3 linked regions of the Aquabacterium sp. OR-4 genome follow. The protein of the gene in region 1 interacts with the protein of each later gene in a pairwise test. Links are inferred from orthologs where the notes say so. Each region holds a gene or a part of one and is shown in the gene's direction. Other genes may lie near its edges.

Evidence for each region. The genes of interacting proteins can lie anywhere in the genome.
Region 2: the proteins of groL (region 1) and N4G63_RS20480 interact in binary tests that used the Escherichia coli proteins (3 or more experiments, as listed by UniProt). The link is inferred for Aquabacterium sp. OR-4 from one-to-one orthologs.
Region 3: the proteins of groL (region 1) and N4G63_RS27200 interact in binary tests that used the Escherichia coli proteins (3 or more experiments, as listed by UniProt). The link is inferred for Aquabacterium sp. OR-4 from one-to-one orthologs.

Annotation. Positions count from the first base shown.
Region 1 is NZ_JAOCQD020000002.1:1,612,973-1,617,487, forward strand. The notes cover bases 633-3,563. They hold groL (chaperonin GroEL), read left to right. Parts: upstream 633-1,238; coding sequence 1,239-2,888; downstream 2,889-3,563. Other genes in these bases: groES (co-chaperone GroES), read left to right, coding at 767-1,057; N4G63_RS19375 (DUF1631 family protein), read left to right, coding at 3,018-3,563. Also shown: N4G63_RS19360 (DUF748 domain-containing protein), read left to right, coding at 1-570; more of N4G63_RS19375, read left to right, coding at 3,564-4,515.
Region 2 is NZ_JAOCQD020000002.1:1,873,299-1,877,397, reverse strand. The notes cover bases 953-3,816. They hold N4G63_RS20480 (ABC transporter ATP-binding protein), read left to right. Parts: upstream 953-1,899; coding sequence 1,900-2,733; downstream 2,734-3,816. Other genes in these bases: mlaD (outer membrane lipid asymmetry maintenance protein MlaD), read left to right, coding at 3,550-3,816; mlaE (lipid asymmetry maintenance ABC transporter permease subunit MlaE), read left to right, coding at 2,730-3,515; N4G63_RS20485 (outer membrane beta-barrel protein), read left to right, coding at 1,105-1,680. Outside these bases: N4G63_RS20490 (glutamate synthase subunit beta), read left to right, coding at 1-776; more of mlaD, read left to right, coding at 3,817-4,038; N4G63_RS20465 (MlaA family lipoprotein), read left to right, coding at 4,035-4,099. UniProt on the Escherichia coli protein: Part of the ABC transporter complex MlaFEDB, which is involved in a phospholipid transport pathway that maintains lipid asymmetry in the outer membrane by retrograde trafficking of phospholipids from the outer membrane to the inner membrane.
Region 3 is NZ_JAOCQD020000004.1:416,868-420,938, forward strand. Bases 953-3,788 are described here. They hold N4G63_RS27200 (DeoR/GlpR family DNA-binding transcription regulator), read left to right. Parts: upstream 953-1,799; coding sequence 1,800-2,777; downstream 2,778-3,788. Other genes in these bases: N4G63_RS27195 (glycoside hydrolase family 28 protein), read right to left, coding at 953-1,647; N4G63_RS27205 (rhamnogalacturonan lyase B N-terminal domain-containing protein), read right to left, coding at 3,385-3,788. Outside these bases: N4G63_RS27190 (L-rhamnose mutarotase), read right to left, coding at 1-248; more of N4G63_RS27195, read right to left, coding at 274-952; more of N4G63_RS27205, read right to left, coding at 3,789-4,071. UniProt on the Escherichia coli protein: Represses ulaG and the ulaABCDEF operon. Two ulaR binding sites have been identified in each promoter.

The DNA of each region.
Region 1 (4,515 bases):
GACAAGGTGGCGCAGGCCCTGCTCGACCGGCCGGCCTTGCAGATGACCGTGGCCGGCGCCGCCGACCCATTGAGCGAGCGCGAGGCCTGGCAGGCGGCCACGCTGGAAGCCCGCCTGCTGGCCGAACACCGGCGCGCCCAGCGGCGTGCCGCGCCCGCCACGGCAGCGACCGCAGCACCGGCAGCGGCCGCCGCATCTGCATCTGCATCGGCATCCGCCGCCGCCTCACCCATCGCCGAGGCGCCACCGATCCCGGGTGACGAACGCACCCGCCTGCTGCGCGAGCTGTACCGCAACAGCGCCCTGCCCGACCGGCCACGCAATCTGGTGGGCCTGCTGCGCGAACTGCCGGCCGCCGAGATGGCGGCACGGCTGAAGGCCGGCCTGGTGGTCAGCACCGAGGTGATGCGCGAGCTGGCGCTGCAGCGCGGCCTGGCGGTGCGCGACGCGCTGGTGGCCCGCGGCCTGCCGGCCGAGCGCCTGTTTCTGGCCGCCCCGCTGCTGCGCGCCTCGGGCGAGGATGACGCCGCCTGGGTGCCCAGCGTCAAGCTCACGCTGGCCCTGCCCTGACGCGGCGCCGGCCGGTGCCCCCCCCTCTTGAAAGCCGGCAACCGAACCCTATAATCGTTTTGCTAGCACTCACAAGGTTTGAGTGCTAACACCCGGACACAGGCCTCGCCTGGCCGGCCCCTCTAGCCGTTGAATGGGCCCCGCCCGCTGCGGCGCCCGTTCGTTCAAGCTGATCTGAGATCCCCAAGGAGATACGATGAAACTGCGTCCGTTGCATGATCGAGTGATCGTCAAGCGCCTGGAACAAGAGACCAAGACCGCTTCGGGCATCGTCATCCCCGACAACGCCGCCGAGAAGCCCGACCAGGGTGAAGTGCTGGCCGTCGGTCCGGGCAAGCGCAATGACAAGGGCGACTTCGTGGCCCTGAACGTGGCCGTGGGCGACCGCGTGCTGTTCGGCAAGTACAGCGGCCAGACCGTCAAGGTCGATGGCGACGAACTGCTGGTGATGCGCGAAGAAGACCTCTTCGCCGTCGTCGCCAAGTAAAGCCACTGCGCGGCGCGCTGGCGTCGTTGCGCGGTGCTCGGAATCCTCACGTAGCGCTGCTACGTTCCGGTTCCTGCGCTCCGTGCGCCTAGCCAGCCCGCTGCTCGCTACGCTTTCCTTCCCGACGACAGTGCGGTGAAGGAAGGCCAGAACCCAACATCGAAATTTCGGAGTTATTCACATGGCAGCCAAAGACGTCATCTTCGGTTCCGACGCCCGTCACCGCATGGTGGAAGGCGTGAACATCCTGGCCAACGCGGTCAAGGTCACGCTGGGCCCCAAGGGTCGCAACGTGGTGCTCGAGCGCTCGTTCGGCGCCCCCACCGTCACCAAGGACGGTGTCTCGGTGGCCAAGGAAATCGAGCTGAAGGACAAGCTCCAGAACATGGGCGCCCAGATGGTCAAGGAAGTGGCTTCCAAGACCAGCGACAACGCCGGTGACGGCACCACCACCGCCACCGTGCTGGCCCAGGCCATCGTGCGCGAAGGCATGAAGTACGTGGCCGCCGGCATGAACCCGATGGACCTGAAGCGCGGCATCGACAAGGCGGTCACCGCCCTGGTCGCCGAGCTGAAGAAGGCCAGCAAGGCCACCACCACCTCGAAGGAGATCGCGCAAGTCGGCTCGATCTCGGCCAACAGCGACGAATCCATCGGCACCATCATCGCCAACGCGATGGACAAGGTGGGCAAGGAAGGCGTCATCACCGTCGAAGACGGCAAGAGCCTGGACAGCGAACTCGATGTCGTTGAAGGCATGCAGTTCGACCGCGGCTACCTGTCGCCCTACTTCATCAACAACCCCGAGAAGCAGGCCGCCCTGCTGGACAACCCGTTTGTTCTGCTCTTCGACAAGAAGATCAGCAATATCCGTGACCTGCTGCCCACGCTGGAGCAGGTGGCCAAGGCCGGCCGTCCGCTGCTGATCATCGCCGAAGAAGTCGAGGGCGAAGCCCTGGCGACGCTGGTGGTCAACACCATCCGCGGCATCCTGAAGGTCGTGGCCGTCAAGGCGCCTGGCTTCGGCGACCGCCGCAAGGCCATGCTGGAAGACATCGCCATCCTGACGGGCGGCAAGGTCATCGCCGAAGAAGTGGGCCTGACCCTCGAGAAGGTGACCCTGGCCGACCTGGGCCAGGCCAAGCGCGTGGAAGTGGGCAAGGAAAACACCACCATCATCGATGGCGCCGGTGCCGCTGCCGACATCGAAGCCCGCGTCAAGCAGATCCGCATCCAGATCGAAGAAGCCACCAGCGACTACGACCGTGAGAAGCTGCAAGAGCGCGTGGCCAAGCTGGCCGGCGGTGTTGCCGTGATCAAGGTTGGCGCGGCCACCGAAGTCGAGATGAAGGAAAAGAAGGCCCGCGTCGAAGACGCCCTGCACGCCACGCGCGCTGCGGTGGAAGAAGGCATCGTCGCCGGCGGCGGCGTGGCCCTGCTGCGTGCCCGTCAGGCCGCTGGCACCATCAAGGGTGACAACGCTGACCAGGACGCCGGCATCAAGCTGGTGCTCAAGGCCATCGAAGCGCCGCTGCGCGAGATCGTGGCCAACGCCGGTGGCGAGCCGAGCGTGGTGGTCAACGCCGTGCTGGCCTCGTCGGGCAACCACGGCTTCAACGCCGCCAACGACACCTATGGCGACATGATCGAAATGGGCATCCTGGACCCGACCAAGGTGACCCGCACCGCGCTGCAGAACGCCGCTTCGGTGTCGAGCCTGATGCTCACCACCGAGTGCATGGTGGCCGAGGCCCCGAAGGAAGAAGCAGCCGGCGGCGGCATGCCCGGCGGCATGGGCGGCATGGGCGGCATGGGCGGCATGGACATGTAAGTCCAGCCCGCAGGCCAGCGCTTCGGCGCCGGCCTGCACCGGCACGCATTGCCACAACGGGCCACCTTCGGGTGGCCCGTTGCATTTCCGGCGTTCGGGCCGCGTCGGCCCGCTGATAATCCCTCTGCCATGCACCGCCAGCCCACGCTGAACGACTTCATCGACGACGAACTGCTGCGCGCGCCGATGAGCTTCGACCGCGTGATCGACGCGGTGCTCGACCGCTGGCGCCTGCGCCTGCCCAGCCACGACCGCCACGACGCGCAGGCCGACCGCGTGCTGCAGCAAAGCCGTGGCGATGTGGTGAACACCGCCACACGCACGCTGCGCCGCGGCACCGAGCCGCCCGCGGCGGCCACCACCAGCAGCCCGCGCGCCACCGGCGCGCCGCGCGAGCTGGCCCTGATCGGCGACGACGACGTGGCCGTCGACATCGAGATCGCGCACTGCGTCGAGGCCATCCGCGTGCGCGCCGAGGGCGAGCTGCGCGAGCTCACCACCTACACCTCGGGCCTGGTGGGCGACCACAACGTGGCCCGCGACACCAATCCCTTCGGCCCCGAGCCCTACACCCGCGCGCTGTGGGAGGGCGTGCGCACGCTGCCGCTGTCGCGCCAGGCCCATGCGGCCTTCATGCGCGAGGCCGCGCATCCGCTGGCCGAGGCCCTGCGCCTGGCCTATGCCGGCGCGGTGGCGCGGCTGCAGGAGCAGGGCGTGGAGCCGGCCGCCCACCGCACCATCATCTACAGCAGCTCGGCCTGGGGTGCGCGCCTGCCGCGCTACCGGCCGCCGGCCGACCTGTCGGCGCTGCAGGCACCGCTGTCGCCGGCCAGCACCGGCGTGCCGCCCCGCCTGCCGGCCGAGCCGCCCGGCGCGCCCGAGTCGCGCGGCGAGCGTGGCGCACCCGATCTGCTGACCCAGCTGTTCGAGGCGGTGGTGCAAGACCCGGCCATGCCGCCCGAGCTGCCGCCGCTGCTGCTGCGCCTGCATCCGCTGGCCGACCGCCTGGCGGTGCAGGACCGCTCGCTGCTGGTGCTGCACGAGCATGCGCTGTGGCGCTTCATCGACACCGCGGTGCACCAGGTGGCGGTGGCCACCGCCGCCGAGCGCCCGCGCATGCTGGGCCTGGCCCGCAACCTGATCGATCACCTGTGCGCCGAGGAGCAGACCGACCCCTCGCGTTTTGCCTGGGCCACCGAGCGCCTGGCCGCCAGCCAGCGCCATGCGCTGGACCAGGCCCTGGCCGCCGCCGCGCCGCTGATCGAGCGCCTGCTGCGCATCACGCGCGAAGAGGCCGGCCCCAGCACCTCGACCATGCCGCTGGACGTGGGCTCGCTCGACACCGTGCCGGCCGAGCTGCTGGAGGCCGATCCGGCGCTGGCCGCCGACAGCGCCAGCGGCCACCTGCACCAGGCCGTGCCGGGCAGCCACTGGCGGCTGTACCTGCAGGGCGACTGGCGCACGCTGCAGCTGCTGTGGGGCGACGACGGCGCCGGCCTGTGGCTGCTGCGCGAGCCGGCCGCCGACCGCCCCTGGGCGCTGCGCGCCTCGGCGCTGGACCAGCTGGCGCGCGAGCACCTGGTGCAGCCGCTGCACATGCGCTCGCTGGTGCGCCGGGCAGCCAGCC
Region 2 (4,099 bases), 260 kb from region 1 along the record:
CCACGGTCAGCGCCGCCGAGCTGAAGGCCCAGTTCGACGCCGTGCTGCTGGCCGGCGGCTCGGAGCAGAGCCGCGACCTGCCGGTGCCTGGCCGCGACCTGGACGGCGTGCACTTCGCCATGGAGTTCCTGCCGCAGCAAAACAAGGTGGTGGCCGGCGACAAGCTCAAGGCCCAGCTGCGCGCCGAGGGCAAGCACGTGATCGTGATCGGCGGTGGCGACACCGGCAGCGATTGCGTGGGCACCAGCAACCGCCATGGCGCCGCCAGCGTCACCCAGTTCGAGGTGATGCCCATGCCGCCCGAGCAGGAGAACAAGCCGATGGTCTGGCCCTACTGGCCGATCAAGCTGCGCACCAGCTCCAGCCACGACGAAGGCTGCCAGCGCGAGTTCGCGATCTCCACCAAGGAGTTCGTCGGCAGCAAGGGCCGCATCACCGGCCTGAAGACCGCCGAGGTGCGCTTCGAGGGCGGCAAGCTGGTCGAGGTGCCGGGCACCGAGAAGGAATGGAAGGCCGATCTGGTGCTGCTGGCGATGGGCTTCACCAACCCGCTGGCCAGCGTGCTCCAGGCCTTCGGTGTCGACAAGGACGGCCGCGGCAACGCCAAGGCCGGCACCGACGACCTGGGTGGCTACCAGACCAGCGCCGAGCAGGTGTTCGTGGCCGGCGACATGCGCCGCGGCCAGAGCCTGGTGGTGTGGGCCATCCGCGAAGGCCGCCAGGCTGCGCGCGAGGTCGACCGCTTCCTGATGGGCGAGACCACGCTGCCGCGCTGACCGCCGCCGCGCCCGTGCTGCCCCGACAAGGCCCGCCACCGTGCGGGCCTTTTTCATGGCGCGGCAGGGGTCGGGCCGTGGGTGTGGCGGTGGGTGTGGCGATGGTTGGGGCCGTGGTGCCGACGCCCGCCGCGGCCGTTGCATCTGGATGCGCCCGATGCAAACGCACACCAAGGAGCGTGTGCTAACTCCGTAGAAGGATGGACGCCACCCGCCGATCCGTTGCGTTGCAGCAATTGGGGGGGTGCGGCGCAGGCGGGCTTTTCTAGCATCCGCCGCGCGGTCGAGGCAGGCTCGGCCGACGCGCAACTTCCTGGAGCCAGACACCATGCACATTCAACGAATCATCGCCGCGGCCACGCTGGGCCTGGCCGCCATGGCCGGCGCACAGGCCGCCGATCTGTATGCCTTCGGCTCGGTCGGCATCTCGGACTGGAAGATCGACGAGACCCCCGGCCTCAACCTCGACCGCAAGGGCACCGGCTTCAAGCTCGGCGTCGGCAGCCTGCTGATGCCCAACCTGGCGGTGGAAGGCGGCTACGTCAACCTGGGCAAGGCCAAGCTCAGCGGCGACGGTGGCCGCGGCAGCGTCAAGGGCGGTGGCGTGTTCGTCGACGCCGTCGGCGTGCTGCCCTTGTCCAGCGACTTCTCGGCCTTTGCCAAGCTGGGCATCTTCCATGGCAAGGCCAAGGGCGAGGCCGAGTCCTACCCCAGCGGCGAGTCGGACGGCGTGCGGGTCAGCGAGCGCGACAGCGGCACCGACATCAAGTTCGGCTTTGGCGTGGGCTGGTCGCTCAGCAAGTCGGTGCAGCTGCGCGCCGAGTGGGAGCGCTTCCGCTTCAAGCTGAGCGGCGACCAGGGCGACGTCGACCTGCTGTCGCTGGGCGTCAGCTACTCTTTCTGACGCCTTGCCGCGGCGCGCCATGGCGCGCACGCAACGCCTGGCCCGCGTTTGGCGGGCCAGGCCTCGCTTGACCGGCACGAAACAAGGCTTTGCCACCCGTTATTGGTGCAATCCCGAAGGTTTTTCGGGCTGCGTGCGAGAATTTGTGCATTCCCATCCCGGACGCACCGGCGCGGGTGCCGGCGCTGGGCCGGCCCCTGTGCCGATCCACGCAGCCCTTTGAGCGCCTCCGACACCCTGATCGAGATCGACCACGTCACGTTCGGCTACGACAGCAGTCGCACCATCCTGAACGACGTGAGCCTGCGTTTCCAACGCGGCAAGGTCACGGCTGTGCTGGGCAACTCGGGCTGCGGCAAGACCACGCTGCTGCGCCTGATCGGCGGCGTGCATGGCGCCACGGCAGGCCGGGTGGTGTTCGACGGCGAAGTGGTCGACGTGCACAACCGCCCGCAGCTCTACCGCCTGCGCCGGCGCCTGGGCATGCTGTTCCAGTTCGGGGCGCTGTTCACCGATCTGACGGTGTACGAGAACGTCGCCTTCCCGCTGCGCGAGATGACCGACCTGCCCGAGCCGCTGATCCACGACATCGTGCTGATGAAGCTCAATGCCGTGGGCCTGCGCGGTGCCGCAGGGCTGAAGATCAGCGAGGTGTCGGGCGGCATGGCGCGGCGCGTGGCGCTGGCGCGCGCCATCGCGCTGGACCCCGAGCTGATCATGTACGACGAGCCCTTTGCCGGGCTCGACCTGATCAGCATGGGCGTGGCCGCCAAGCTGATCCGCACGCTCAACGATGTCACCGGCGCCACCTCCATCGTCATCTCGCACGACGTGCCCGAATGCATGGCCATCAGTGACTGGGTGGTGCTGATGGCCGGCGGAGGCCGCATCGTGGCCCAGGGCACGCCGGCCGAGCTGATGGGCTCCAGCGACCCCGAGGTGCGCCAGTTCGTGCGTGGCGAGCCCGACGGTCCGGTGAAATTCCATTACCCCGCACCGCCCCTGGCCGACGACTTCGGTCTGGGCGCCACAGCCGCCGGAGGCCGGGCATGAGCAACTTGCTGGCCGCACTCGGCGCCCGGGTGCTCAACATGCTGCGCGGCTGGGGCCGGGCCGCGATCTTTTTCGTCGACCTGCTGGCTGCGCTGCTGCCGGCGCTGCGGCGGCCGGGCCTGATCGTCGAGCAGATCCATGCCATCGGCAACCGCTCGCTGCTGATCATCCTGGCCTCGGGCATGGCGGTGGGCTTCGTGCTCGCGCTGCAGCTCTACAACACGCTGATCACCTTTGGCGCGGCCGAGTCGCTGGGCCTGGTGGTCAACCTGAGCCTGGTGCGCGAGCTGGGCCCGGTGGTCACGGCCCTGCTGTTTGCCGGCCGCGCCGGCACCTCGCTGACGGCCGAGATCGGACTGATGAAGGCCGGCGAGCAGATCGCCGCGCTGGAGTTGATGGCGCTCGATCCGCGCCAGCGCGTCCTCGCGCCGCGCTTCCTGGCCGGCGTGGTGGCCATGCCGCTGCTGGCCATCCTGTTCTCGGCCATCGGCATTGCCGGGGCCTGGCTGGTGGCCGTGGGCCTGATCGGCATCGACGCCGGCAACTTCTGGTCGATCCAGCAAAACGGCGTGGACGTGTGGCGCGATGTGGGCAACGGCGTGGTCAAGAGCTTCGTCTTCGGCATCATCTGCACCGCCGTGGCGCTGTACCAGGGTTACGAAACCGAGGCCACGCCCGAAGGTGTGGCCTACGCCACCACCCGCACCGTGGTGGTGGCCTCGCTGGGCGTGCTGAGCATGGACTTCCTGCTCACCGCGCTGATGTTCTCGGCCCCGCGCTGAGCCCTCCTGACGGCACCGACAACAAGACACAAGCATGGCAAAACGCAATCTCGAAATCCTGGTCGGCCTGTTCGTGGTGCTCGGTCTGGGCGCCCTGGTGTTCGTGGCCCTGAAGGCCGCCAACCTGGCCAGCTTCTCCAGCGGCGACACCTACACGCTGCAGGCCCGCTTCGACAACATCGGCGGCCTCAAGGCCCGTGCGCCAGTGCGTTCGGCCGGTGTGGTGGTGGGCCGCGTGCTGTCGATCACCCTCGATGCCAAGACCTACCAGGGCGTGGTCACGCTGGCGGTCAACCGCGGCGTCGAGTTTCCGAAGGACAGCTCGGCCAAGATCCTCACCGCCGGCCTGCTGGGCGACCAGTACATCGGCCTGGAGGCCGGTGGCGACACCGCCAACCTGGTGCAGGGCGACCTCATCAAGCAGACCCAGTCGGCGGTGGTGCTCGAGAACCTGATCGGCCAGTTCCTGTTCAGCAAGGCGGCCGATGCCGGCTCGGGCGCCGATGCGGGGGCCAAGAAATGAGGCATGACACGCCGCTGCGCCGCTGGCTCGGCGCCCTGCTGCTGCTGGCCAGCCTGGCGCT
Region 3 (4,071 bases), on another replicon or contig:
GCGGCAAAGGCCTGGGCCTGGGCCGCGCCCGGCTGGCGCTTGAGCACCGCAAACAGCGACAGCGTGGCTTCGTCCAGAAAGATCCAGTAGTCGGCAATGCCGGCCTCCTTCAAGGCCGTGGACAGCTCGGGCCAGATCTCGTCGTGGCGCTGCTTGTATTCGGCCACCACGCCGGGCTTCAACTGCATCTTGAAGGCCAGGGTCTGCACGCCCTGGGCGTTGGTGTCGGGGATGCTGGGGGTGCTCATCGGGGCTTTCTTGTGGTCATGGGGTTCAGCTCACATCCTGCACATGCATGCCGAGCGTGGACACATCGCGCCGCGGATGCTGCGCATCGACGCGCCAGGCCGCGGGTGGCAGGCCCTGCACGGCCAGGGCATCGTGCAGCACCAGCGGCACGGCCCACGCCAGGCGGCAGCGCTCGAAGCGCCAGCCCTGGGCGTCAAGCACATGGCCACCGGCCGCGGCCTCGATGTCGCAGGCCGCAAAGTGCACATCGCACAGCGGTGATTGCGCATCGGCGTCCACCTCGAAGGCGGTGCTGGCGCCACGGGCCACCAGGCCGTGCACCTGCACGCCCTGCACCTGCATCAGGCCCTGCCGGGCCGGCACCGGCGCGGCCAGCGTGAGCCAGTGCGCCGGCGCCTGCGCGCGCTCGGCCTCGGGCAACACGGCGCGGCTGTAGGCCGGGTTCCAGTCGAGCGTGATGCGCAAGGGCACGGCCACGCCCTCGCAGTGGATGTCGGCAAGCCGCAGCCCGCGCGCCCAGCCGCCGCGCGTGCGCGCCGACTTGATCAGCACGCCCACCGGCACCGGCGCGTGCACGCGCAGGCGGCGCACGCGCACGCGCTCGAAGCCGCCTGAGGTCTCGCTGCCAAAGGCGATGCCGGTGGCGCCATCGTGCACGGTGCAGGCGGCCACCAGCACATCGCGCACTGGCCGGGCCACGCGCAGGCCGTCGGCATCGCGCCCGGCCTTGAAGGCGATGGCGTCGTCGTTGACGGCGATGTCGGCGCGGCGCACCAGCACGCGCTCGCTCGAGTCGATGTCGATGCCGTCGGTGCTGGGGCCGCGGCCGTCGTCGTTGTTGCGGATGGTGACGCGGTCGATGCGCACCTCGCGGCTGTAGCAGACCTGCAGCGTCCAGAAGCCCGAGCGCCGCAGCGTGAGCCCGCCGCCGACGAACACATTGCGCGCGCGCTGCAGCAGCAGCAGGCGCGGGCGCTGGGCGTCGTAGTCGGACGCCCAGCGCAGGCCGCGTGGCGTGTAGGCCTCGCGCAGCGCCCAGTAGCCGGCCCAGAAGCCGGCACCGTCGCCATCGATCGTGCCCTCACCGCAGATCACCACCCGCTCGGCATCGATCACGTTGAGCAGCGCGGCGGGCCAGCGCATCTCGATGCCGGCCACGCGGGTGTCGATCAGCGGGTAGTCGGCCAGCGCGGTGCTGCCGCGCAGCGTGGCGCCGGCCGGCACCTGCAGCCCCACGCCGCCGGGCACGAACAGCGCCCCGCTGCGGCACACGCCGGGTGGCAGGCGCACGGTGGCGCCGCCCGGCACGCGGGCCGCGGCGTCGAGCGCGGTCTGCAGCGCGGCGGTGTCCAGCGTGTGGCCGTCGGCGCGGGCGCCGTGCTCACGCGGGTCGATCACGGCGGGCCCGAGCCGGGGTGGCGCAAAGGGTGAGCACGCCAGCGTCATGCCCTTGGCCCCGCACACCGTGCGCGATGTGCGCGTGTTTCCTGATTGCTCATGCGTGTTGATGGCCGTAACCTGATTGCTTCGATCTGCACTGCGCCACCGTCATGACCAACCACCGCCGCCACAAGCGCCTGCTCAAGCTGCTCGACGAGCACGGCCAGGCCAGCACCGAGGAGCTGATGGCCTGGCTGAGCGCCTCGGCGGCCACGGTGCGGCGCGACCTGGCCTGGCTGGCCGCGCGCCAGCAGCTCACGCGCACCCGCGGCGGCGCGCAGCGCCTGCAGCGCAGCAGCGGCGGCCTGCTGCGCAGCCAGACCTTCCGGCTCGACATCTGCCAGCGCTCGGCACACAAGCGCGCCATCGCCCGCCATGCCGCCGAGCTGTGCACCCGCGGCGAAACCGTGATCATCAATGGCGGCACCACCACCTTCATGATGGCCGAGTTTCTGGTCGAGCAGCAGCTGCGCATCCTGACCAACTCGTTCCTGCTGGCCGAGCGCCTGCTCAACACCAGCAACAACGAGATCATCCTGCCCGGCGGCCGCGTGTACCGCGAGCAGAACGTGATCCTGAGCCCGTTCGAGAACGACATCGCCCAGCACCACTACGCGGCCAAAATGTTCATGGGCGTGCACGGCCTGTCGGCGCTGGGCCTGATGGAGGCCGATCCGCTGCTGGTGCAGGCCGAACGCCGCTTGATCGGCCAGGCCGAGCAGCTGGTGGTGCTGGCCGACAGCAGCAAGTTTGCGCGGCGCACGGGCCTGGTGCTGTGCGGCCTGGACCGCGTGAGCTGCGTGATCACCGACACCGAGGCCCCCGACGCCGTGGTGCAGTGGCTCGAGCAGCAAGGCGTGCGCGTGGTGGCCGTGGCCCCCGAGCCGCTGCCCGAGGCCCTGGCGTGCGAGCTGCAGCAGGGCGCCGCCGAGCTGGCCGACCATGAGCGCGCCGTTCAGGGCCTGGCCCGCGCGCCGCGCGGCGCGGCCACGCCGGCCAGGGCGGCCAGCGCCGCCAGCACCAGCGGCAGCGAGCCCGGCAGCGGAATGGCCGAGGCCACCACGCTGTCGATCGCCGGTGCGCTGTAGCCGCTGAGGTCGCTGGCGCTGTCAAAGGCGTAGAGGCGCACCTCGTCAAAGCCGGTCAGATCGCGCAGGCCCAGCACGCCGCCCACCCCGGCGGCGCCCATGCTGACCCGGCCGCTGCCGGTGAGTGCGCCGTCCAGCCAGGTCTGCCACAGCAGGTGGATGCTGGCGTAGCCCGAATCGACCGCGAAGCGGATGCCGTTCATGTCCACCGTGGCGCCACTGCTGATCGACAGGTAGGCGTTGAGGCCGGCCGTGGCCAGGTGGTTGCCCGAGAAGGCCTGGCTGTAGCGCTCGCCGGCCGCCAGGTCGACGCACCACTCGCCGGCATAGCCGCAGCCGCCGTTGTCATCGCCCAGCCCGGTGTGGCTGAAGTGCAGGCCACCTTCGGCCCAGGGGCTGGCCAGCGTGGTGTTGGCCTCGAAGCCGGCGCCCAGCACCGGCACCCCCACCACGCCGCCGCCGCCCACGGTCTGCAGCACAGCCGCCCGGGCCGGCGCGGCCGGCAGCAGCAGCAAGGCGGCGGTGGCCGCGAGCGAGGCAGCGCCCCCGAGACAAAAGCGCAAGACCATGGCGGGCTCCGGCAAGGCGTGGGTCAGCAAAAGGCGGCTCATGGCACGGCCACCAGGTCGATGGCGTCGAAGGACAGGCCGGGGCTCAGAAAGCGCGCGCCGGCGGTGCCGCTGGCGGTGTGGATGGTGAGCACATTGGTGCCCACCACCAGCTGGCTGGCCGGGATGTCGAAGTGGTACAGGCGGTTGATGCCGCGGTAGGTGCCCACCGTGAGGTTGCGGCTGACCTTGGGCGGCGCCGCCGGCACGCCCGAGCTCCAGCTGTTGACCGTGACCTGCGGCCTCGCGCTGTTGAAATCGGCCGTGGTGCCGATGCGCAGGCGCAGCGGGGCGCTGTTCTGGCCGCGGCGCAGCGTGAAGCGCACCTGCAGGCCGTTGTTCACGTCCTTCCACTGATAGGCCGGCCAGGCGGTGGCCGGGTTCGACTGGCCCACCACGAAGGGCGGCACCGTCCACGCGGCCATGCGCACATCGGTGGGGTGCATGATGGTCAGCTTGTCGCCGTTGATGAACTCCCGCGGCGTGCCGTCCCACTGGCCGATGCGCCACAGCGCCGGCGTGGTGGCCGGATCGGCACCGATCAGCACCGGGTTGAGCGCGTACGTGGCGTTGGCCGTCACCGTGACCGGCACGGTCTGCACGCCCAGTTCGCCCTTGTAGACGGTCATCGTGTACTGGCCCGGCAGCATGCCGGTGGCATGGAAGTGGCCATCCACCGGATCGGC